4 regions of the Streptomyces sp. NPDC050564 genome follow, and region 1 is predicted to be linked to each of the others. Evidence: riboswitches for the same ligand, from Rfam matches in the RefSeq annotation. Region 1 holds a riboswitch; each other region holds the start of a gene.
What was found. A riboswitch is a leader RNA that binds a small molecule or an ion and turns the genes downstream of it on or off. The one in region 1 is predicted to bind cyclic di-AMP.
Positions count from the first base shown of each region.

Region 2: another riboswitch for cyclic di-AMP. It lies ahead of ACIBK0_RS15520 (peptidoglycan DD-metalloendopeptidase family protein); the one in region 1 lies ahead of ACIBK0_RS24770 (transglycosylase SLT domain-containing protein).
Region 3: another riboswitch for cyclic di-AMP. It lies ahead of ACIBK0_RS30460 (transglycosylase family protein); the one in region 1 lies ahead of ACIBK0_RS24770 (transglycosylase SLT domain-containing protein).
Region 4: another riboswitch for cyclic di-AMP. It lies ahead of ACIBK0_RS34560 (NlpC/P60 family protein); the one in region 1 lies ahead of ACIBK0_RS24770 (transglycosylase SLT domain-containing protein).

Region 1 covers NZ_JBITGS010000015.1:214,657-220,376, forward strand. The annotation lists gene ACIBK0_RS24755 (ATP-grasp domain-containing protein) at 1-1,017, shown strand, start outside; gene ACIBK0_RS24760 (FAD-dependent oxidoreductase) at 1,046-2,260, shown strand; gene ACIBK0_RS24765 (HAD family hydrolase) at 2,569-3,408, shown strand; gene ACIBK0_RS24770 (transglycosylase SLT domain-containing protein) at 3,402-4,151, opposite strand; cyclic di-AMP (ydaO/yuaA leader) riboswitch at 4,155-4,311, opposite strand; gene ACIBK0_RS24775 (hypothetical protein) at 4,582-4,911, opposite strand; gene ACIBK0_RS24780 (CocE/NonD family hydrolase) at 5,022-5,720, opposite strand, start outside.
Region 2 covers NZ_JBITGS010000008.1:255,516-261,235, reverse strand. The annotation lists gene ACIBK0_RS15535 (DUF6126 family protein) at 31-147, shown strand; gene ACIBK0_RS15530 (tyrosine-protein phosphatase) at 161-958, opposite strand; gene ACIBK0_RS15525 (alpha-galactosidase) at 1,154-3,223, shown strand; cyclic di-AMP (ydaO/yuaA leader) riboswitch at 3,507-3,682, shown strand; gene ACIBK0_RS15520 (peptidoglycan DD-metalloendopeptidase family protein) at 3,687-4,577, shown strand; gene ACIBK0_RS15515 (hypothetical protein) at 4,822-5,382, shown strand; gene ACIBK0_RS15510 (DUF6250 domain-containing protein) at 5,379-5,720, shown strand, end outside.
Region 3 covers NZ_JBITGS010000021.1:74,316-80,035, forward strand. The annotation lists gene ACIBK0_RS30450 (cytochrome P450) at 1-856, shown strand, start outside; gene ACIBK0_RS30455 (transglycosylase family protein) at 1,056-2,024, shown strand; cyclic di-AMP (ydaO/yuaA leader) riboswitch at 2,162-2,370, shown strand; gene ACIBK0_RS30460 (transglycosylase family protein) at 2,375-3,070, shown strand; gene eno (phosphopyruvate hydratase) at 3,467-4,753, shown strand; gene ACIBK0_RS30470 (septum formation initiator family protein) at 4,912-5,388, shown strand; gene ACIBK0_RS30475 (DUF501 domain-containing protein) at 5,418-5,720, shown strand, end outside.
Region 4 covers NZ_JBITGS010000026.1:111,635-117,354, reverse strand. The annotation lists gene ACIBK0_RS34575 (aldo/keto reductase) at 1-358, opposite strand, end outside; gene ACIBK0_RS34570 (FAD-dependent oxidoreductase) at 559-1,923, opposite strand; partial or broken gene ACIBK0_RS34565 (DUF2182 domain-containing protein) at 2,242-2,559, shown strand; cyclic di-AMP (ydaO/yuaA leader) riboswitch at 2,869-3,029, shown strand; gene ACIBK0_RS34560 (NlpC/P60 family protein) at 3,038-4,195, shown strand; gene ACIBK0_RS34555 (luciferase family protein) at 4,318-4,785, shown strand; gene ACIBK0_RS34550 (IS5 family transposase) at 4,813-5,664, opposite strand.

The DNA.
Region 1 (5,720 bases):
CGGATCGGGCAGCGGATCGGGCGGCCGACGGTGCTCGTCCCGACGGACGAAGAGGCCGCCGTGCTGATCGCCGAGCACCAGGACGAGTTGGGGGACCGTTTTCTCTTTCCGCGCGTCGACGCCAAGCTGCCGCGCCGCCTCGCCAGCAAGCAGGGGCTGCACGAACTGTGCGCGGAACACGGTATCCCCAGCCCGCAGGCGGCCTTTCCCCAGTCGTACGAGGAGATCCTCGCGTTCGCCGAGAGCGCCCGCTTCCCGCTCGTCGCCAAGAACCGCGAGGCGTTCGTGCGCCGCAGTCGGCCTGCGGTGAACGGGACGACGCGGATCACGACCCGCGAGGGGCTGCTGACACTCGCCCGGGACTGGGGCGCGCAACCGGGTGTGATCCTCCAGGAGTACCTGCCGAGAGAGGAGGCCGAGGACTGGATCGTGCACGCGTACTTCGACGCGGACTCGACGCCGCTCGCGATGTTCACGGGCGTGAAAGTCCGCTCCTGGCCGCCGCACGCGGGAATGACGGCGAATGCGTACGTCGTCGACAATCCGGAACTCGCGGACCTCGCCGCGCGTTTCATCAAACAGATCGGCTTCAGCGGCGTCATCGACCTCGACCTGCGCTTCGACAGGCGCGACGGACAGTACAAGCTGCTTGACTTCAACCCGCGGATGGGCGCGCAGTTCCGGCTCTTCGAGAACGAGTCGGGGATCGACGTCGTCCGTGCCATGCATCTGGATCTGACCGGGCGCACCGTTCCAGAGGGGGAACAGCGGGCCGGTCACCGCTACATCGTGGAGAACATCGACCTGCCGGCCCTGCTCGCCTACCGGCGCAGCGGCTATACGACACCGCACGCGCCGGCTCGCGCGAGCGGTACGGAGCTGGCGTGGCTCGCGGGTGACGACCTGCGGCCGTTCTTCACGATGCTCGCGCGTTTCGTGCGGCCGGGCGCGAAGCATCTGTATCAGCTGTGGCGGACCAACCGCCGTGGCAGCACCAACAGTTCCACCGCGAAGTAGACGTAGTACGTCCTGGGGAGGGGACTTCGTGATTCATCCGGTAGCAGTCATCGGTGCCGGGCCATTCGGCCTGTCCACCGCCGCCCATCTGCGGGCGCGCGGTGTCCCGGTGCGTGTCTTCGGCGAGCCCATGGTGAGCTGGCGCGATCACATGCCCGAGGGGATGCTCCTCAAGTCGACCCCGGTCGCCTCCAGCATCGACGCCCCGCAGCGCGGGCACACGCTCGTCGACTACTGCGACGCGGCGGGGATACGGCGGCTGGTCACGGACGAGGACATCATCCCGGTCGAGACGTTCATCGCGTACGGGGAGTGGTTCCAGCAGAAGCTGGTGCCCGAGCTGGAGCGGGTGCGGGTCGTCTCGGTCGACCGCAAGGACGGCCGTAATGGCTCCGGCGGCTTCGAACTCAAGCTGGATTCAGGGGAGTTGTTCACGGCGCGGGCGGTCGTGGTGGCCACCGGTCTGTCCGGACTCGCCCATCTTCCCGCCGAGCTCGCGGCAGCGGCGGCCGACGGACCCACCCCCACGGGCCCTGTCTCCCACAGCTCCCAGAACCATGACCTGACCCGGTTCTCGGGCAAGGAGCTCATCGTCGTCGGCGCCGGCCAGTCCGCGCTGGAGACGGCCGCGCTCGCGGCGGAGGCGGGAGCGCAGGTACGGGTGGTGTCCCGCGGCAAGGGCGCCGTCGACTTCGGCGCACCCCCGTGGCAGCAGCCCAGGCTGCGTCCCGAGTCGCCCTTCGGTCGCGCCTGGTCCCTGTGGGCGCTGAGCTACTACCCACAGCCCTACCGCTATCTGCCCGCGCAGGCCCGGCACTACCTGGTCCGCCGTGTGCTCGGTCCGCTCGGCGCCTGGTGGCTGCGCGACCGCTTCGAGGGCAAGGTCGATGTCCGTGAGGTGTCCAGGATCGTCCGCGCCGACGCCCGCGGTGGCCACCCCGTCCTCTCCGTCCAGACCCACGGCGGCCGGACCGAGGAGCTGCCGGCCGACCACGTCATTGCCGCGACCGGCTATCGCGTCGACATCGCCGCGATGGACTTCCTCGGACACGAGCTCCGTACCGCGCTCGCGGTCAGCCGGGGGACGCCGAAACTCGGCGCGGGGTATCGGTCGTCCGTGCCCGGGTTGTACTTCACGGGGTTGCCGGCGGCGGCCTCGTACGGGCCGGTGATGCGGTTCGTGTGCGGGACGGAGCTCGCTTCACCGCGGCTGGCCAAGCACTTGGTGGCTGCGCACGGGTGAGTCGGGGGCAGGGGGCGCCCTTGCCCATGGGTGCGCCCCCTGACCGTCGCATCACATCGGTGCGGCTCGGGGCTCTCGTCCCGCCCGCGGCTCGCGGCAGGCCAACTCCGCATCCAGGAACGGTCGTTGGACGTAGACACGGTGGCCTGCGTCGGTGTGGACGGGAGTGGAACACCCGCGGTCAGTACGGCAGATAAGGCCCGTACCACCCATACCGTCCGTGCGGTGAACGGCGTTGCTGACGGGATACCGGACGTCGTCCGGTTCGCGCCGGGCCGATGAGACGTTCGATCCGTATTCTTCGGATCATGGCCGCTCCGACTGCATATTCACTCATCGCCACTGACCTGGACGGAACGCTGCTGCGCGGCGACGACACACTCTCCGACCGGTCGCGCGCCGCGTTGGCGAGAGCCACGGCCGAGGGTGCCCAGCATCTGGTGGTGACGGGACGGCCGGCGCCGAGAGTCCGACCGCTCCTGGACGAACTCGGCGGCCAGGGACTGGCGGTGTGCGGACAGGGGGCGCAGTTGTACGACGCCGGGGCGCACCGTCTGCTCTGGTCGGTGACCCTGGACAGGGAACTGGCGGAAACCGCGCTCGGCAAGATCGAGGCGGAGGTCGGGCTGCTCTACGCGGCGGTGGACCAGGACGGTGTGGACGGCCTGACGCTCATCGAGCCGGGGTATGTCATGCCGCATCCGACGCTGCCGGCCGTGCGGGTGCCGCGCCGCGACGACCTCTGGTCGGAGCCCATCAGCAAGGTTTTGCTCCGTCACCCTTCGCTGTCCGACGACGAGTTGGCGTCGGCGGCGCGGGGAGCGGTCGGTTCGCTGGCGACGGTCACCATGTCGGGGCCGGGTACCGTCGAACTCCAGCCATGCGGCGTGACCAAGGCGACGGGGCTCGCCCTCGCCGCCGCCCACCTCGGTCTCAGCCCCGCCACCACCCTCGCCTTCGGCGACATGCCCAACGACATCCCCATGTTCGACTGGGCCGCCCATGGCGTCGCCATGGCCAACGCCCACCCGGAGCTGAAGGCGGTGGCCGACGAGGTGACCCTGTCGAACGAGGAGGATGGGATCGCGGTGGTGCTGGAGCGGCTCTTCGGGGCCCAGGGGAGGGCCCGCGAGAGCGTGTCTCAGTAGGCGCCGTTGACGTTGTCGATCGAGCCGTACTTCGCCGCCGCGTAGTTGCACGCGGCCGTGATGTTCGCGACCGGGTCGTAGGGGTCCATCGAGGTGCCGGGGACGTGGTACGCCTTGAAGGTCGGGTCGATGACCTGGAGGAGACCCTTGGACGGGATGCCGGCGGCGGCGTTGGAGTCCCAGTTGTTGATGGCTCGGGGGTTGCCGGAGGACTCGCGCATGACGTTGCGGTGGATGCCGTTGTAGGTGCCCGGAATGTGCGCCTTGCCCATGATGTCCAGCGACTGCTTGATCCAGCCGTCCAGATTGTTGGCGTATGTCTTCGTGGAGGCGGGGGCGGCCGGCGTCGCGGACGTGGTGCTCGCCTTGGGCGCCGAGCCCAGCTTCACGGTCTTCGTGCCCACCGTCAGCGTCAGGCCCGGGGGGAGGACCGCCGGGTTCGCACCGATCACCGCGCGGTTGGCGTCGTACAGCTTCTGCCAGCCGCCGCTCTGCGGGAACTTCTGCGCGATCTTGGACAGGGTGTCGCCCGCGACCACCTTGTAGGTGACGAGCTGGACGTCGTTGATCGTGACCGCGGCAGCCTTCGTGACCTGCGGCGCCTGCGTCGGCTGGGCGGCGTGCGCGCTGGTCGCGCACACGAGGGGGAGGGCGAGCGCGGCTCCGCTCGCGCCGGCGGCGATCATGCCGCGGGTGAACGGGCTGCTGGTCTTGCGGCGGCAGTGCTTGCCTGGTGCGGGCATGACGACATTCCTCTCCGGCGCCTGCGAGGTGAGCTGTCGGGTTCGGGCGGGAGGTGCCCGGCCGCGCGCTGGGCGCGGCTTCACCCCTAGCCGTTCCGAAGTACGGACCGGCGGCTTACCTGGGTCCCCCGCTCCTGCCGTGCGTGGGTGGGTGGGTTTCCGAGCGGCGGCAGGATTCGGCGATCCGCTCGGATCGGGGCGAACGTATGCGAGAGCACATGTCGGGAACAAGACCCGAATTCATGGCTCAGTCCGCTTTAACCTCGGAAAAGGGAGGGATGAATTGCCCGATTATGGCGGAATGTGATCCTCAACTTGCCTTTCGCGAAGGGGGAATCGAGGTCATGGGGTGCGACGCCGGGGCAACTCGGACGTGACCCAATTCACGCGACCAAGGCCCATCAAAGCGGCAATGCTTTTAATTCGGACATTACGCATCGAGTGTCCAGGCCGGGGAATGCCGGGGAGGAGCCGGGCGCACTTCCCACACGGAGAGGCCCGTGTCGCGGTCGTCGTCGGGGAGGCGGCCCGCGTTGGGCTTGAAGTAGAGGCCGTAGCCCCAGTATTCGGGGAGTTCGTGGCACATCAGGTCGGGGTACGGCCCGAACTCCCGTCCCTGGTATGCCCAGTTGATCCTCGCGACGGCTTCCGCCCGTGAGATCCCGAAGCGCGTGACCATCTCGTGGGCCATCTCGCGGAAGTAGGCGAGCATGCCCTCGTCGAGGTCCATCAGGAATTCCTCGGTCCGCGTCTGCGCCATGGGCTCAGGGTTCCCTACGGCACCCCGGCCTTCTAGATCCTGTCGTCGAACTCCCGTCGTCCGCCCGGAGGGCGGGCGCCGCGGGGCAGGCGGGAGTTCGACGACAGGACCTAGCCCGCCGTTCGGGGGATCCGCTTCTCCCAGGTGCGGTGGAAGACCACCTCGTCGCCGTCCTTGCAGATGACCTCGTTGGAGGTGGTGAAGTCCTCGGTGTCGCAGGTGATTTCGGAGGTCGTCGAGATACGCGCGTCCCAGGGCAGGTCCGGGCGGTGCAGTCGGATCGACCACGTCGAGCGGGCGCGAGCGGAGAGGGGGTGGAAGTCGTTGATGGTGTATGTCTCCAGCGCGTTCTCGGTGAATTCGAGGCCGTCGGGGTAGACGCGGGTGCCGCCGTAGCGTGGGTCGACCTCCAGGCGCCAGGCGCTGGCGGCCACGTCGCGGACCACCAGGCGTTCCGGGCGGGGTTCGTCCAGCGTCGTCGGGACGATGACCCCGAGCGGTTCGGACTGCTCCGGTTCCTCGAACGTGATGGAGGGCGTCGACTCCCGTGTCCTTACCGGGAGTTCCAGCAGGCTGCCCGTCGGGTCCAGGGTGAAACCGGCCTCCGAGCCCGGCTGCGGCCAGATCCAGGGCCAGTACGCGGAGGAGACGGCGAGGCGGATGCGGTGGCCCGGCGGGAACGCGTAGCCGATGCCGTTCAGGTCGAAAACCACCTCTTCCGTAGCACCCGGTTTCCAGGGAACCGCCTGGTCACGGCCGTGACGCTTTGACAGGTTCAGTACACCCCGGGTGACGAGTGTCGAGGCTCC
Region 2 (5,720 bases), on a different contig from region 1:
GAACCCACGGAACCCGGCACGCGACGGTCCATGGAGGAGCGCTTCCCGCGCGCCCTGTGGATACGGCTGATCATTTACATCGCCGTAGGCCATGTCTTCGCGGCCTTCATCTACCTGCTGTTCACGCTGGGCGCGCAGAGCCACTAGGTCGCTTCGGGGCTCAGTCCAGCAGGCGCTCGCGCAGGCGCTCCCGCAGTTCGGGGGTGATGCGCAGCGCCTGCTCCAGGTAGGGATCGGCGCCGCCCCAGGTCTGCTCGATCGTCTCGAAGGCCGCCGTCAGGTATTCGGCGCGTGCGTCGAACAGCGGGCTGAGCAGCTCCATGACCTCCGGGGAGTACGCGGCGGCCGAGCTGCTGCTGCGGTGCACCTTGTAGCGGCGGTGCGTGGCGTTCGACTCCAGGTAGTCGGCCACGATCGCGTCGCGCTCGACGCCCAGGGCGAGGAGGGTCACGGCTATCGACAGGCCCGCGCGGTCCTTGCCCGCCGCGCAGTGCATCAGCGCGGGCACGCTGTCCTCGGCCAGCGCGTGCAGCACCTGGGAGTGCTCGGCCGTGCGCTGCGCGATGATCGTGCGGTACGAGTTGATCATGCGGTTGGCGGCCTTGCCGTCCCCGAGGATCGAGCGGAGCTGGTCGATCTCGCCGTCGCGGACCATCTTCCAGAACTCAGCGCCGTCGGCCGGGTCGGTCAGCGGAAGATTCACGTTCCGCACGCCCGGCAGCTCGACGTCCGGGCCCTCCAGCTTCTGGTCCGAGGCATTGCGGAAGTCAAAGATCGTGTGGAGGCCCAGGGAGGAGAGGAACGCGGCGTCCTCTTCGGTGGCGTGCGCCAGGTGGCCGCTGCGGAACAGCTGTCCCTGCTTCACGCGCCGGCCGTCCACGGTGGGCAGGCCGCCCACGTCCCGGAAGTTGCGCACGCCTGCCAGCTCGGGCTCGGTCGACGGGACCTGCTGCGTCACTGGGGCTCCTCCCCTTCGGCCGTCGGCGCTGCTCGGCTTGGCTCGGCGGCGCTTGGCGCTTGTGTGCGGGTTGCGCTCTCGACCATACGACATGGGTTCCTGGGGCAATGAGTTGTCCACAGACGTTGCCTTCGAGACACCGGCCCATGATGATGTTGGCGTCTGATCGCACCTGTTCGAATCTGTGGGGGACTGATGATCGAAGTCGGCGTGGACGTTCGTACCTGGCTTCTTTCGGGGCCGACGAGCAGCTACGCACTGCGGCTCACCGAACGCGACGAATTGCTGCACCTGCACTGGGGCCCGCGGATCGCACTCGCCGACGCCGAGGCGCTCGCCGCGCTGCCCGCGCCTCAGTACTGGCCCTTCGAGTCCCCGCTCGACGGGCGCGAGGAGTACCCGGTCGAGGGCGGCCCGCGCTTCGTACGGCCCGCCCTTTCCCTGCGCACGGACGAGCGCCGCGGTACGGAGTGGCGCTTCGAGGCACACGAGACGGAGGGCGACGAGCTGCGCCTGCGTTTCTCGGACTCCGGGCTCGCCATCACGCTGCACTACCGGATGCGCGGCGACGTCGTCGAGCGCTGGGTGACGCTCGCCAACGAGGGCCCCGCTTTGGAGCTGCTGCGCGCGGACTCCGCGACCTGGACGCTGCCGGAGCGCGACGGCTGGCGGCTGTCCCAGCTGCACGGGCGATGGGCGGCCGAGTCCCGGCTCGTACGCGCACCCCTCACCTACGGTGAGAAGGTCATCGGCAGTCGGCGCGGACACACCGGGCACCAGCATCTGCCCTGGGTCGCGCTCGACAGCGGGGCGACCGAGGAGGGCGGCGAGGTGTACGGGTGCGCGCTCGGTTGGTCGGGCTCGTGGCGGATCTGCGTGGCCCAACTTCCCGACGCGCGCGTGCAGATCTCCGGCGGCGCGGGGTATGACGACTCCGGACTGCTGCGCCTGGAGCCGGGGGAGTCGTTCACGACCCCCGTCTTCGCCGGACTGTGGAGCGACGGCGGCTTCGGCGGAGCGAGCCGCGCCTGGCACGCCTACCAGCGCGCGTACGTCATCCCTGACGCGGACGAGGACCGGCCGGTGCTCTTCAATTCCTGGGAGGCCACCACCTTCGACATCTCCGAGGAGCAGCAGGGGGTGCTCGCGCGCCGGGCCGCGGCGATGGGTGTCGAGCTGTTCGTGGTCGACGACGGCTGGTTCGGGGCGCGCACCAGCGACCGGGCCGGGCTCGGTGACTGGACCCCCAATCCGGACCGCTTCCCGGCAGGGCTCAAGCCGCTCGGTGACTATGTGCACGCGCTGGGCATGCGGTTCGGGATCTGGGTCGAGCCGGAAATGGTCAATCCGAACAGCGAGCTCTATCGTGCGCACCCCGACTGGGTGCAGTTCCAACCGGGGCGAATCAGGACGGAATACCGCAATCAGCTCGTACTGAACCTCGCTCGCCCGGACGTTCAGGAGTACCTCTGGGAGCAGCTCGACGGCCTGCTCTCCAGCGCTCCGATCGACTACGTGAAGTGGGATTTCAACCGCTGCTTCACGGACGCGGGTTGGCCCGGCGAGCGCTACCCGCAGAAGCTGTGGGTCGAGCACGTGGAGGCCCTGTATGCCCTGCTCGACCGGCTGCGTGCCGCGCACCCCGGGGTCGCCTTCGAGTCCTGCTCGGGTGGTGGCGGCCGTATTGACCTCGGCATCATGGCGCGTACGGACCAGGTGTGGACCTCCGACAACACCGACCCGCTCGACCGGCTCGCCATTCAGCACGGATTCAGTCAGATCCACCCGGCCCGGATCATGGCCGCCTGGGTCACGGACAGCCCGAACACGCAGCTCAACGGCAGGGTCAGCTCGCTGCGCTTTCGCTTCGTGAGCGCCATGGCCGGGGTGCTCGGCGTCGGTGGCGACCTGAGCGAGTGGAGTGAGCAGGAGCTGGCCGAGGCGCGGGGGTGGGTGGATCTCTACAAGGAGATCCGGCCCGTCGTGCAGCGCGGCGACCTCTACCGGTTGCGGCCCCCGGAGGGTGGGCTGAGTGCGGTGCAGTACGTCCACGGCGATGAGACCGTCGTCCTCGCCTGGCTTCAGGCCCAGCGTCACGGCGAGCCGGTCGCCCCGCTCCGGCTGCGCGGACTCGACCCGACAGAAGCGTATGAATGCCGCGAAACGGGCAAAGTGCACCGGGGTGCGGTGCTCCTGCATCACGGGTTGCGGACAGGGCTGCGAGGGGACCTTGATGCGACGGTTATTCGAATGCGTCGCATGTGAGCGATCTGTCCGAATTGACGCCTTCATCCCAAGTAGCCCTGGAATAAAGCATCGTGGGTAGAGGTGCGTGAGGAGCGTCATATTCGTGACGATGTGTTGCGACCGCCCTTTCTCAATCCGCCCCCATTCCCGGGCGGGTTGAGAGGTCGGAAAGATCGACGATCCACGGAGGGTGACCGGAATTCCGTGATGGATCAAGAAGGGCGTGTGCACAGAAAAGCCACATGGTTGTGAATGCGTTCTCATCTCGCTTACGTTCAGCCTCAATCCGGACGGACGCCCAATCCTGCCGCCGCCCGGAATCCGCACACTCACCCGCATACGGCAGGAGCGGGGGACCCACAGGTTCCGTGCCTGTTCCGGTCTCCGGAACGGCTAGGGGTATAGCCGTGCAATTGCACGGCCGGGCATCTCCAGCCCGCACCCGACAGCTCACCTCGCAGGCGCCGGAGAGGAATTCGTCATGCCCGCGAAGGGTAAGCACCGCCGTCCCAAGTCTCAGCGTTTCACCCGCTCGATCGCCGTGGCCGGAACCGGCGGCGCCGCGCTCGCGCTGCCTCTGATGGGGGTCACCGGCGCCCATGCCGCAACCCCGACGGCCTCCGTCGCGCAGAGCGTCGAGAAGCCCGCGGAGAAGACCGCCGCCGCTCCCGCCGCGGCGAAGAAGGCGGCCGGAATCAAGACGTACGCGGTGAAGGCCGGCGACTCCCTCGTCAAGATCGCCGACAAGCAGCACGTCAGCGGTGGCTGGAAGAAGCTCTACTCCGACAACCGCTCGGTCGTCGGCAGCGACCCGTCGCTGATCCACCCGGGGCTGAAACTGACGATCGGCAAGAAGGCCGCCTCCGGCAGCGCCACCCGGTCGTCGGCCAAGCCGGCGCCTTCGGCCGCGAAGGCCACCAAGGCCGACGTGACCACCAACGCCGCGTCCACCAGCAGCAATTCCGGCTATACCCTGCCCGTCGTGGGCGCGACCGTCGGCACCGGCTACAAGGTGGCCGGCAGCATGTGGTCCAGCGGCTACCACACCGGCGTGGACTTCGTGGTCCCGACCGGCACCACGATCAAGGCGATCGCCGCGGGCACCGTCGTTTCGGCCGGCTGGGGCGGCGCCTACGGCAACCAGGTCGTCCTCCAGCACGCCGACGGCCGGTACTCCCAGTACGCCCACATGTCCTCGCTCTCCGTCTCGGCGGGCCAGACCGTGACCGAGGGCCAGCAGATCGGCCTCTCCGGCGCGACCGGCAACGTCACGGGACCGCACCTGCACTTCGAGATCCGCACCACGCCGAACTACGGCTCGGACGTGGACCCCGTCGGGTACCTGCGCTCGCACGGTGTCGCCGTCGGCTGACGCGTCTCCCTCGCCTCCAAGGGCCGGACCCCACGATCCCCGGGGTTCGGCCCTTGGTGTTTCCTGTGGGATTCATGATCGGCACATTGCGGCCGTATGGCAGGCGTGCGCGAGGTATCGACAGACGTGCGCCAGTGCCCCCACAGTGATCTCTGCAAGCGCTTTCTGCCGCTCCGGAGGTCCCTGCTTCGCCTGGTGGCCGTCCGGCTCGTCGCTCTCCTCGACCGCAAGGGTGCACTGACGCGTGAGACCTCGAAGACTTGGAGTGATCACCGCCGCCGACATCGTCCCGTCCCACCCCGGCTGCGAATACTGGACCTCCACGGCCGACGTCACCCGGCCCGGCGCGGGCCTCTTCAACGTCCAGGACGGCAAGGTCTCCACGACCACGCCCAGCGTCAACTTCCGCATCTGGTGGGACGGTGACAAGGGGTCGGAACTCCTCGACTGCACGCCCGTCGACAAGTGGGACCCGAAGACCGAGACCAGCACGAGGCTCTTCGCCCCCTCGGGCGTCGTCTCGGGCGCCCGCAACGCGACCCCCTTCTACGGTGACGTCCTCGGCGACTGGCGTGAGGAGGTCCTCGCCGAGACGAGCGACCACACCGCGCTGCGCCTCTGCGCCACCACCGAACCGGCGAACACCCGCCTCTACACGCTCGCCCAGAACCCCGAGTACCGCCTCGGCCGGACCGTACGCGGCTATCTCCAGTCGACGTACACGGAGTACTACCTGGGTGCCGAGACCCGACGGGTGCCGAAACCCGCGATCACCTCGACCTCTCGTACGGAAGGTGCCTCATGACGACCCGCAGAGCCTTTGGAGCCCTGGCCGCCGGTACCGCCCTGTCCGCGCTGCTCCCGGCCACCGCCGCGAGCGCCTCGCCGCGCCACCGGCGCGGACTGATCGCCGCCGACGACTTCCGGCACGGGCTCGGCCGGTGGGCCACCGAACTGCAGGACGGCGGCACGGTCACCGCCTCGCGGGGTCTCCTCGAGATGGACGTACCGAGCGGCGCGACGGTCTGGTTCAAGGAGAAGCTCGAAGGGCCGTACGTCATCGAATACACGGCCACCCCCGTCTTCGAAGGCGGGGTCAACGACCGGGTCTCCGACCTGAACAACTTCTGGAACGCCGTCGAC
Region 3 (5,720 bases), on a different contig from region 1:
CGACCTCATCCACGAGTTCGCCTTCCCGCTCCCCATCTACGCCATCTGCGACCTGCTCGGCGTCCCCCGTGAGGACCAGGACGACTTCCGGGACTGGGCGGGGATGATGATCCGGCACGGCGGAGGGCCGAGGGGCGGTGTGGCACGGTCCGTCAAGAAGATGCGGGGGTATCTCGCCGAGCTGATCCACCGCAAGCGCCAACTCCTGCCCGACCGGCCCGCCCCCGGCGAGGACCTCATCTCCGGGCTCATCCGCGCCTCCGACCACGGCGAGCACCTCACCGAGAACGAGGCCGCCGCCATGGCCTTCATTTTGCTGTTCGCCGGCTTCGAGACCACCGTCAATCTCATCGGGAACGGCACCTACGCCCTCCTCACCCACCCCGAGCAACGCCGACGACTGCAGGCCTCCCTCGCCGCCGAGGAGACCGGACTTCTCGAGACCGGCGTCGAGGAGCTCCTGCGCTACGACGGTCCCGTCGAACTGGCCACGTGGCGGTTCGCGACCGAGGCGGTCCGGATCGGGGGGCAGGACATCGCGCCCGGCGACCCCGTCCTCGTCGTACTGGCGGCAGCGGACCGTGACCCCGAACGGTTCCAGCATCCGGACACCCTCGACCTCTCGCGGCGTGACAACCAACACCTCGGGTACGGCCACGGCATCCACTATTGCCTCGGCGCGCCGCTCGCTCGCCTGGAGGGCCAGACCGCGCTCGCCACCCTGCTCACCCGTCTGCCCGATCTCCAACTCACGGGAGATTCGGCCGATTTGCGCTGGCGTGGTGGACTCATTATGCGTGGATTGCGCACACTTCCCGTGGAGTTCACGCCTCCGCTTGACTCGCCCCGCCCCTAAGGGGTGGGCGTGCAGGGAACGGCCGCTCAGCAGGGAAAAGGTGACGTTCCGTCAGCTCTGTGATCTTCACGTGATCTGCGCTGCATCGACTTGTGACAAGCGTTCGAGTGCGGATACGTTCACCCATCAACGCGGCCCATCCGTCGCTGCAGTCGCAGTAGCGGCTGTCGTCACCTGCTGTCACGCGAAAGGCTTCCGCATGCTCTCCGGGAACGGCCGTCATCGTCGCCCCCGTCAGGCCCCGGCCCTCATCGTCGCCGCAGGAGTGACCGGATCGGCCATCGCCATCCCGTTGCTCGGCGCCACCAGTGCGAGCGCGGCCGACGGCACAACCTGGGACCGGGTCGCGGAGTGCGAGAGCGGCGGCGCCTGGAGCGCGAACGACGGCAACGGGTACTACGGCGGGCTGCAGTTGACCCAGGACAACTGGGAGTCGTACGGCGGCCTCGAGTACGCCCCGAGCGCCGACCAGGCCAGCCGCTCGCAGCAGATAGCCATCGCCGAGAAGGTCCTCGACGGTCAGGGACTCACCGCCTGGCCCACCTGTGGACCGCTCTCCGGGCTCAGCAAGAACTCCGGCTCGATCGAGGTCGACACGGGTGTGGCGGACGACTCATCGAGTTCGTCGAGTTCTTCTGATTCGTCCGACTCGTCCAATTCATCTGCTGAGTCCGATTCATCCAACTCATCCGACTCGGGCTCCGATTCCTCGTCCGACGCCTCCTCGGGTGCGGACGGGGACTCCACGAAGTCCGACACCTCACAGGGTTCCGACAGCTCGGATACAGAAGCGACCAAGAGTGACGAGTCGGACAAGTCCGGCCAGAACGACAACTCTTCGGCCTCGTCCGACAGCGCGACGTCCGGCGCCGGGCGCCACCGTGGCGACACCGCCGACGAGGGTGCGACCGAGGGTGCGACCGACGGCCGTAAGGACGGCTCTTCCGGACGGCACGCCTCGCGCGGCTCCGACGCCTCCCGTGACGCCGCCGACGGCTCCTACGTCGTGCGCGCCGGAGACAGTCTCTGGACCATCGCCGACTCCCTTGACCTCAAGGGTGGATGGGCCGAGCTGTACGCCGGGAACAAGGAGGCGGTCGGCTCCGATCCCGACCTCATCCTTCCCGGTCAGAGGCTTGCAGTTGGTGCTGAATCGGGCGAAAAGTAGCGGGAGTTCACGTCATGGTTCGCCGCGGAATGTCCGGTTTGGCGCGAGTGAGACATGAGTCTCAGAAGCCCTGATCGTCTTTGAAATTCCGGCGATCGCATGTCTACGGTCATGACCGCTCGCCACTGCGGGCCCCGACGGTCGCAACGCCGAATCCTGCCAACGGCCGTACGGGAACAGTCGACGCGTCAGCGCCGTAGGCAGGAGCGGGGGACCCAAGGTAGGCGCCGCGCCCGGTAGTTGACCGGGAGCGGCTTGGGGTGAAGCCGTGCGCCAGTGGCGTACGACCGGGCACTCACCCGCCCGAACCCGACAGCTCACCTCGCAGGCGTCGGTGAGGGGATCTCTCCATGCTGTTTTCCAGCAAGGGCAAGCACCGCCGCCCGGCCGTCCTCAATCGGACTACCCGTCTCGCAACGCTCGCCGGTGTCACCGGTGTCGCCATCGCCGCCCCGCTGATGGCGGCCGGCAGTGCTTCCGCCGCCACCGCCTCCGAGTGGGACGCCGTGGCCCAGTGCGAGTCAGGCGGCAACTGGTCCATCAACACCGGCAACGGCTACTACGGCGGCCTGCAGTTCTCCGCCCCCACCTGGGCCGCGTACGGCGGTACCGCCTACGCCGCGAGCGCCAACCAGGCCACCAAGTCGGAGCAGATCACCATCGGTGAGAAGGTCCTCGCCGCGCAGGGCAAGGGTGCCTGGCCGACCTGCGGCACGGGCCTGTCGAGCGCCGCGTACGCCGGCGGGACCTCCAGCTCCTCGTCCAACAGCTCACAGAGCACGACCCCGAGCACCACCACCCGGACGACCGAGCAGCCCGCCTCGCGTTCGGCCGAGCGCCCCGCCGCCAAGACCGTCACCACGCCGACCGGCAAGAAGGTCAAGAAGGGTGACGGCGAGTACAAGGTCGTCAAGGGTGACACCCTCAGCTCGATCGCCGAGAAGAAGCACGTCAAGGGTGGCTGGCAGCAGCTGTTCAAGCTGAACAAGGACATCATCGACGACGCGGACTTCATCTACCCGGGTCAGCAGCTCCACCTCGGCTGAGTGCGCGGCTGATCGCTCAGCCGGGCATTCGGCGGATTGTCCGGCGGAGTGACAGCTCCCTCATGGAGGAGGCCTCCATACTGGAGACCTCGTGAGGGTCCCCCCGTCCCCACGGGCTCCCCGCTCCGGTGCGTGTTCCCCCGTACGCGCCGGAGCGGGGCTTTTTTGTGCCTGGCTCTCGTGCGCTTTCATGCCTGGCTCTCGTGCGCGAGGTTTCGTGTACGGGGCAGGTTTTTGTTCCGTTCGGAAACAATTTACTCTCGGTTCTGCCCAAGGGGTGGTCGACCGGCTGGCCGATCCCCCCGAGGCGGTTAGGCTCATGTCGCGGAGCCGACCGCGGCTCCGTGCACTACGGGCCCCGCGGCCCCGCATACCCGCGTCACATCCCAGAAGGAGATGCTCGTGCCGTCCATCGACGTCGTCGTAGCCCGGGAAATCCTGGACTCCCGAGGCAACCCCACGGTCGAGGTCGAGGTAGGCCTCGACGACGGCAGCACGGGTCGTGCCGCCGTCCCGTCCGGCGCCTCCACCGGCGCCTTCGAGGCCATCGAGCTCCGCGACGGTGACCCCAACCGCTACCAGGGCAAGGGTGTCGAGAAGGCCGTCCTCGCCGTCATCGAGCAGATCGGCCCGGAGCTCGTCGGTTACGACGCCACCGAGCAGCGCCTGATCGACCAGGCGATGTTCGACCTGGACGCCACCGACAACAAGGGCTCGCTCGGCGCCAACGCCATCCTCGGCGTCTCGCTCGCCGTCGCGCACGCCGCCTCCGAGGCCAGCGACCTCCCCCTCTTCCGCTACCTGGGCGGCCCGAACGCGCACCTGCTGCCCGTGCCGATGATGAACATCCTGAACGGCGGCTCGCACGCCGACTCCAATGTGGACATCCAGGAGTTCATGATCGCCCCGATCGGCGCGGAGTCCTTCTCCGAGGCCCTGCGCTGGGGCGCCGAGGTCTACCACACCCTCAAGAAGGTGCTGAAGACCAAGGGCCTGTCCACCGGCCTCGGCGACGAGGGCGGCTTCGCCCCGAACCTGGAGTCCAACCGCGCCGCGCTCGACCTCATCGTCGAGGCCATCAAGCAGGCCGGTTACGTCCCCGGTGAGCAGATCGCGCTCGCGCTCGACGTCGCCGCGTCCGAGTTCTACAAGGACGGCAAGTACGAGTTCGAGGGCAAGTCCCGCTCGGCCGCCGAGATGACCGAGTACTACGAGGAGCTCGTCTCCGCGTACCCGCTGGTCTCCATCGAGGACCCGCTGTACGAGGACGACTGGGCCGGCTGGAAGGTCATCACCGACAAGCTGGGCGACAAGGTCCAGATCGTCGGCGACGACCTCTTCGTCACCAACCCGGAGCGCCTGGCCCGCGGCATCGAGGAGGGCTCCGCCAACGCCCTGCTCGTCAAGGTCAACCAGATCGGCTCGCTGACCGAGACCCTGGACGCCGTCGAGCTGGCCCAGCGCAACGGCTTCAAGTGCATGATGTCGCACCGCTCCGGCGAGACCGAGGACGTCACCATCGCCGACCTCGCCGTCGCGGTGAACTGCGGTCAGATCAAGACCGGTGCCCCGGCCCGCTCGGACCGCGTCGCCAAGTACAACCAGCTGCTGCGCATCGAGGAGATCCTCGACGACGCCGCGGTGTACGCCGGCCGCTCGGCCTTCCCGCGCTTCAAGGGCTGAGTGTTGCCGCACGTCCGCTCCGCGGACCGTCGGCACAGCAAGGGCTGACCCGTACCGGGCCAGGCCTTAGCCAGTCGTACGTACGTCCCCGTACTCGGTCCCGTACCGTGTGCGGGGACGTACGCACGTGACGGGCTTGCACCGGGGAGGCGGGACTCATGGTTGTGAAGGACCGGGACCGGTTCTCCACCGCGACCAGACTGCGGCTGCTCGGCGAGCAGACCGCGGCCCGTGTCTACCGTTCCCAGACCAAGCGGCAGGCCCGCCGCTCGCGGCTGACGGGCCGGGCCGCGCTCCTGGCTCTCGTCCTGTGCTCCCTGATCGTGGCCCTCGCGTACCCGATAAGGCAGTACGTGTCTCAGCGGGCCGAGATCGCCGATGTGGAGCGGCAGCGGGAGCAGGCCCGCGAACGGGTCGAGCAGCTGCGCGACCTCAAGGCGCGGTGGCGGGACGACGCGTACGCCGAGCAGCAGATCCGGCAGCGGCTGCACTATGTGATGCCGGGCGAGACCGGCTATGTCGTGATCGACCCGGACACGTCGAAGCAGGCCCACGCCGACAAGGGGGCGGCCGCCCGTCCCTGGTACGCCAATGTCTGGGACGGCGTGGACAAGTCCGACGCCGCCGACCAGTGAACTGACCAGAAAGACATGTGACTCACGGCATGGAAACGCCACCGCCGCCCACCCCGCGCACCGAGCCGACCGACGCGGACGTCGAGGCCTTCAAGCAGCAGCTGGGCCGGCCGCCCCGCGGGTTGCGCGCGATCGCGCACCGGTGCCCATGCGGGCAGCCGGACGTCGTCGAGACGGCGCCGCGTCTTCCCGACGGGACGCCGTTCCCGACGACGTACTACCTGACGTGTCCGCGGGCCGCGTCCGCGATCGGCACGCTCGAGGCCAACGGTGTCATGAAGGAGATGACGGACCGGCTGGCGACCGACCCCGAGCTGGCCGCCGCGTACCGC
Region 4 (5,720 bases), on a different contig from region 1:
CGAGGCCACTGGCGCGCAGACTGCTCTCCAGGCTGTCGCGGATGTGCTCGCCCGGAAATGTCTCGGCGGGGTCCAGCCCGTCGGGCGCCGGCCACCTACGGTTCCTCGGCGGCACCTTGGTCGCGACGAGCACCTCGTCATCGGCCCGCTCACGCACGACCCGGCCGACGATCCGCTCGCTCTCGCCGTAGCCGCGCGCGGTGTCGATGAAGTTCACGCCGAGATCGATGGCGCGGTGCAGGGCACGTACGGATTCGTCCTCCGAGGCGCCGACCCAGGCGGACTCACCGATCCCCCATGCCCCATAACCGATCTCGGACACCGACACCCCACCGCGTCCCAGCTCTCGGTAGCGCACCCTCACCCTCCACTTCGTCACCGCCGTCGTCCCTGCCGATGAGCCGAGGCGTCCGCCGGAAATCACGTTGACGATAGGCGAGTCGGGCGGTGGGGTCAGGTGGGTTTTCGGTGACCGCCGGGGTGACCCGCGGGTGGATCGACGACTGACTGTCCGTCAGTCATCGATCCACCCCTGCATCTCGGCAGGAAGGGTCGGTCCTACGCGCCGCTCGCGTCGAGCATGTCCTCGCGCTCGACGATCTTCACGCGCTCGCGGCCCTGCGGCTCGCCAAGGGCCTTCTCCGCGGCGTCCAGCCGGTGCCAGCCCTCCCACGTGGTGAAGCGGACGCCGCGCTCGCCGAGGAACGCGTCCACGGCCTCGGGAACGGGCGAAGCGGGTGTGTGCAGACGGCCGTTCGCGTGATCGTCCAGCAGACTGGCGACCGTCTCGTTGGCGTCACCCTTGGTGTGGCCGATCAGCCCCACGGGGCCGCGCCGGATCCAGCCGGTGACGTACGTCGACTGCAGGTGCTCGCCGTTCTCCTCGATCACCCGGCCGCCCTGGTCGGGGACGGTGCCGGACTCGACGTCCCAGGGCAGCTTGGGCAGTTCGTCGGACAGGTAGCCCACGGCACGGTAGACCGCGGTGACATCCCAGTCCTTGAACTCGCCGGTGCCCTTGACGTTGCCCGTGCCGTCGAGGGCGGTGCGCTCGGTGCGCAGACCGACGACCTCGCCGTCCTCCCCGAGGATCTCGGACGGCGACTCGAAGAGGTGCAGGAACAGCTTGTGCGGGCGGTCGCCGGCATCGCGGATGGCCCAGTTCTCCAGGGTCTTGGCGACCATGTCGGCCTGCTTGTTGCCCCGCCGGGTCGCGATCGAGCCGTCGTCGTAGTCGATGTCCTCGGGGTCGACGATGACCTCGATGTTCGGGGAGTGGTCCAGCTCCCGCAGCTCCATCGGGCTGAACTTCGCCTGCGCCGGGCCACGGCGGCCGAAGACATGGACCTCCAGGGCCTTGTTGGCCTTCAGGCCGTCGTAGACGTTCGGCGGGATCTCGGTCGACAGCAGTTCGTCCGCGGTCTTGGCCAGGATGCGCGCCACGTCGAGCGCGACGTTGCCGACGCCGAGGACGGCGACCTTCTCCGCCTCGAGCGGCCAGGTCCGGGGCACGTCCGGGTGCCCGTCGTACCAGGAGACGAAGTCCGCCGCGCCGTACGAGCCGTCGAGGTCGATGCCGGGTATGTCGAGCGCCCGGTCGGCCGTCGCACCCGTGGAGAAGATCACCGCGTCGTAGAAGGCGCGCAGGTCGTCCAGGTTGATGTCCCCCGGGTAGTCGACATTGCCGAAGAGGCGGATCTGCGGCTTGTCGAGCACCTGGTGCAGGGCCGTGACGATGCCCTTGATGCGGGGGTGGTCAGGAGCGACGCCGTAGCGGATCAGTCCGAACGGGGCCGGCATCCGCTCGAAGAGGTCGATCGACACGCCTGGCTCGGCAGCCGCCGCGGATTTCAGCAACGCGTCGGCGGCGTAGATCCCGGCGGGGCCGGCTCCGACAATGGCTACCCGCAGGGGGCGAGGCATGATCAGTTCCCTTCGAGCGGTGACAGACGTACTCGCCGGGAAGCCTAAGCTAAGGCAAACCTAAGTCAGTAGTCGGGCCGGGCCTATGACCTCATAAGGTCATCTTATGAGTCGCTTCGAAGGGGCCGACGTGTGGTCGCGCCGGGCAGGCGCCTCGCCGGCGGACGCCTTCGGGGCGGCGGCGCCGGTGGGTGCGGTCACCGCGCAGCCGCACGACAGGCCGGGTCATAGCGGTGGTTCATCCGCTCGCTGACGCGGGTCATCCCCTCGGTTCACCCCCGTCCTCGCAGGTGGGCCAGGTGCTGCGGGACAGAACGGCTGCGGCACGATCGGCTGCACCATGGCGGCTACCGGCCGGGCGCCCGTGACCTGCACGTCGGGGCCCACCATGGGCTCTACTGCGTGGGCTGCTGCTGGGGGCTCATGATCGTCCTCATCCCGCTGGGCACCATGAACATCGCGGCGATGGCCGCACTCGCGGTCGTCATCTTCATGGAGAAGCTGTGGCGGCTCGGACCGGCATTCAGCACCGCGGTGGGCGTGGCGTTCCTGATCCTGGCCGTTCTGACTCCGTTCCAGAGCTGGCCGCTGCCAGGACTGCAGCACTCCGGGCCGTCGATGCAGCCGATGACGTGACCGCGCATCTCATGCCGAGAGTCGCGGTCGCACGCCGAGCTGAACTGTCATGCGTCGTTGGCGCCCCGAGCCAGGCGACGAGCTCGGGGCAGGCGGACCATCGTGTACACACACAAGGCGGAGAATGCGAGCACGCCGGCAGGGTCACACCAACCGCTCGGGCCGGGGCGGCCAGTACGGCGAAGGTCACAAATACATATCGGACACTTCGCACTTCAACCTTCACACGAGGCACACAAATTGGCTAGGTTGACGGGCGGACCGCACGACTGCCTCCGGCGAACCCCGCCGGGTCGCGCGGCCTCCGCCGAGTCCGGTGCGCCCCCGTGGCAGCCGGGGCCGGGAACCCGACCGACTTTGGGGTGAATCGGCCCAACTGCCCAGCAGGGCAAGGGCCGTAGGGCATGCCTTCCGCGAACCGTCCGCCCGAACCCGACAGCCGACTCGGTAGGCGGAATACGGAAGGAGTGCGTCCCCCATGGCTCCCGACGCCACGCCGCCCGCAGCGGACGGACCGAGCCGCGAAGAGGTGCGGCAGCGGATCAGCAGCCTCTACGACCAGGCCGAGACCGCCACCGGAAACTACAACGCCACCCGTGCGATGTCCACGGGAACGCGCAGGAGCCTCAACCCTGCGCTCGACAGCCGGCGCAGGCCCAGCGATCCCGCCCTCGACGACGTCACCAGGCAATGGTTCGACGTGGCGCGCGCGCAGTTGGGGCCGACCGTCCCGGCGAGGCTGCCGGCCGACAGGATGCCGAAGCGCCCGGCCGAGGCACGGCCCACACGTCCGGTGGAACGTCCGGCGGACGGACTCGCCCGCCGTGGGCTGGAGTCGGCCGCCCGGCCCGTCCCGGAGTTGACCGCCGGGCCTGTCGCCGGAGTGACTGCGGGTCCGGTGGCGGAGTTGACCTCCGGCGCCGTCGCGGCGCTGCCGGCCGCGCCGCGGACACGGCAGGAAGTCGCCAAGGCCCTGCCGGCACCCGCCGCGGAACCGGGTCGGCCCTCGGCCTCGTTGAAGACTTCCAAGGAGCAGATCCAGCAGAAGCTCGCGGTGGCCCGCGAGTTGCTCTCCCTGCACACCCCGCAGCTGACAGCCGCCGTCCCCGCGATCGAATCCCGGCCGGCGGAAGACTCCTGGCGTGCCTACGAGCAACCGACTCCTCTCCGGCCCGAAGAGGAATGGCAGCCGCAGCAATCGGCCGCTCTCGGCACCACCACCTCCATCGCCGCGGTCGTGCCCATCGGCGCGGACAGCGCCTCGGACACCGGGTACGGCAGCAAAGCCGCGAAGGTACTCGCCTTCGCCCGTGGACAGATCGGCAGGCCATGTGTCTGGGGCGCGTCCGGACCGGGCTCGTACGACTGCTCGGGCCTCACCCAGGCCGCCTGGAGAACCGCAGGGGTCGCACTCCCGCGCACCGCGCGCGATCAGGCGACCGTCGGTACGGCCATCCCCCTCGCCGACATCCGGCCCGGCGACCTGATCTTCTTCTACGGCGACATCAGCCACGTCGGCCTCTACATCGGCGACAGCATGATGATCCACGCGCCGAGCCCGGGGGCATACGTGCGCGAGGAGTCGATCTTCTACGCCGGAGCCTCGGCGATCCACAGCGCGGCGCGGCCCGCGTGAGCACTGCGGCGTCGGTGCGCGGGGCCGCTCAGGGATCGTGAGGGGCACGGAACAGCCGGCTGACCAAGCTGAGGGTGAAGAGGGGTAGTTGGCAGGGTGAATAGTGCGCGACCATGGTGCGCATGACCGTGGCCGATCGCGCCATGACCCAACTGGAGTCATGGCCGAACCTGATAAGTGGCTCACCCCGATGCGCCGCAGGGCGCGCCTTCGGGACGTCGGGGCACGACATCGTCCACTTCCACTCCGACGACGCCGCGGACCTGCATCTCACGCATGCGGCCGTCCATCGGCTGCTCCCGCACCTGCAACACAGCACCGCTGTGCGGGTGCACCCCGGCTCTTCGTGGATCACCGTGCTGCTGGACTGCGACGCCGATGTGGCGCTCCTGCTCACGCTGATCAGCGTCGCTCTCAAGGAGCACGACAGGGCCGGAGGCGACCTACTTCCCGAGGGACCCTCAACGCTCTGCGACTGGCAGCCTCAGGCGGTTCTCTCGCCACGCGCGGGAGCCTCCGCGGCCGTCCGCCACCGTCGGGTTCCGGCCGCGTGGAAGGCAGTCGGCCGGTTCATCCCCCACGGCAGCTGACGCGACTAAGACCGACCGGCAAATGGATCACTTGAGGCGGCGGCTGATGGGTCGGCCATCCCAGCGGTAGCGGCTGCGTGCCTGCCAGATCAGCATGCGAAGTGTGACGAGGGTAGCGGCGAGGTAGAGGTAGAAGTCCACGACCCTGCCGTTTCTCTCGGTGCAGCGCCGAAGCTTGCCGTAGCCGTTCATCCACGAATGCGTGCGCTCGACGGGCCAGCGCCTGCTGGCCTGGATCGGGGCGGGCACACCCTTGCGGGCGATCTCGGCAGTGAACCCCAACTCGGCTATCAACGCACGGGACTTGATGCTGTCGTAGTCCCGGTCGAGGTTGACGTTCACGGTGTCCGGCAGCATGCCGACCTGCTCCTGCGCGGCGTCCAGGGTCAGTCCGAGCAGTGGCGAGTCATGCCTATTGGCCCCCTCGGAGACGATCCCCAGCGGGACGCCGCGGGCGTCGCAGGCGGCGGAGCGCTTCAGCCCCTGCTTGCCCCGGTCGACCGGCGAGCGGCCGGCCTTCTCCCCGCCGGACGGGGCCTTGGTGATGCAGCCGTCCACCGAGATCTCGCCAAGGTCGAGGCCGATCATCCGGTCGTAGGCGTCCAGGGCGAGAGCGTGCAGCGCTTTGGAAATCCCCTGCCGGGACCACTCTTTGAGGCGTCGGCGGATGGTGCGGTCCGAGCATCCGGGTGTGGAGATCCGCTCGTAGCCGGAACCATGGACCAGCGCGAGCACGACGTGCTCGAAGACGGTTCGGTCGGGGATCCGGCGGCGGTGACAGCCCAGCGGGTGGCCGACGACGAACTCCTCCCGGACGGGGAGGAGCGCGGCGAACTGGTCCCACAGGGGTTCGAGCAGGCAAGCTGGCAGCGCGGGCACGGCCGTCCTTCGTGATCACTGAGCGTAGAGATTACGAGCATGAGGTACGCGCAGGG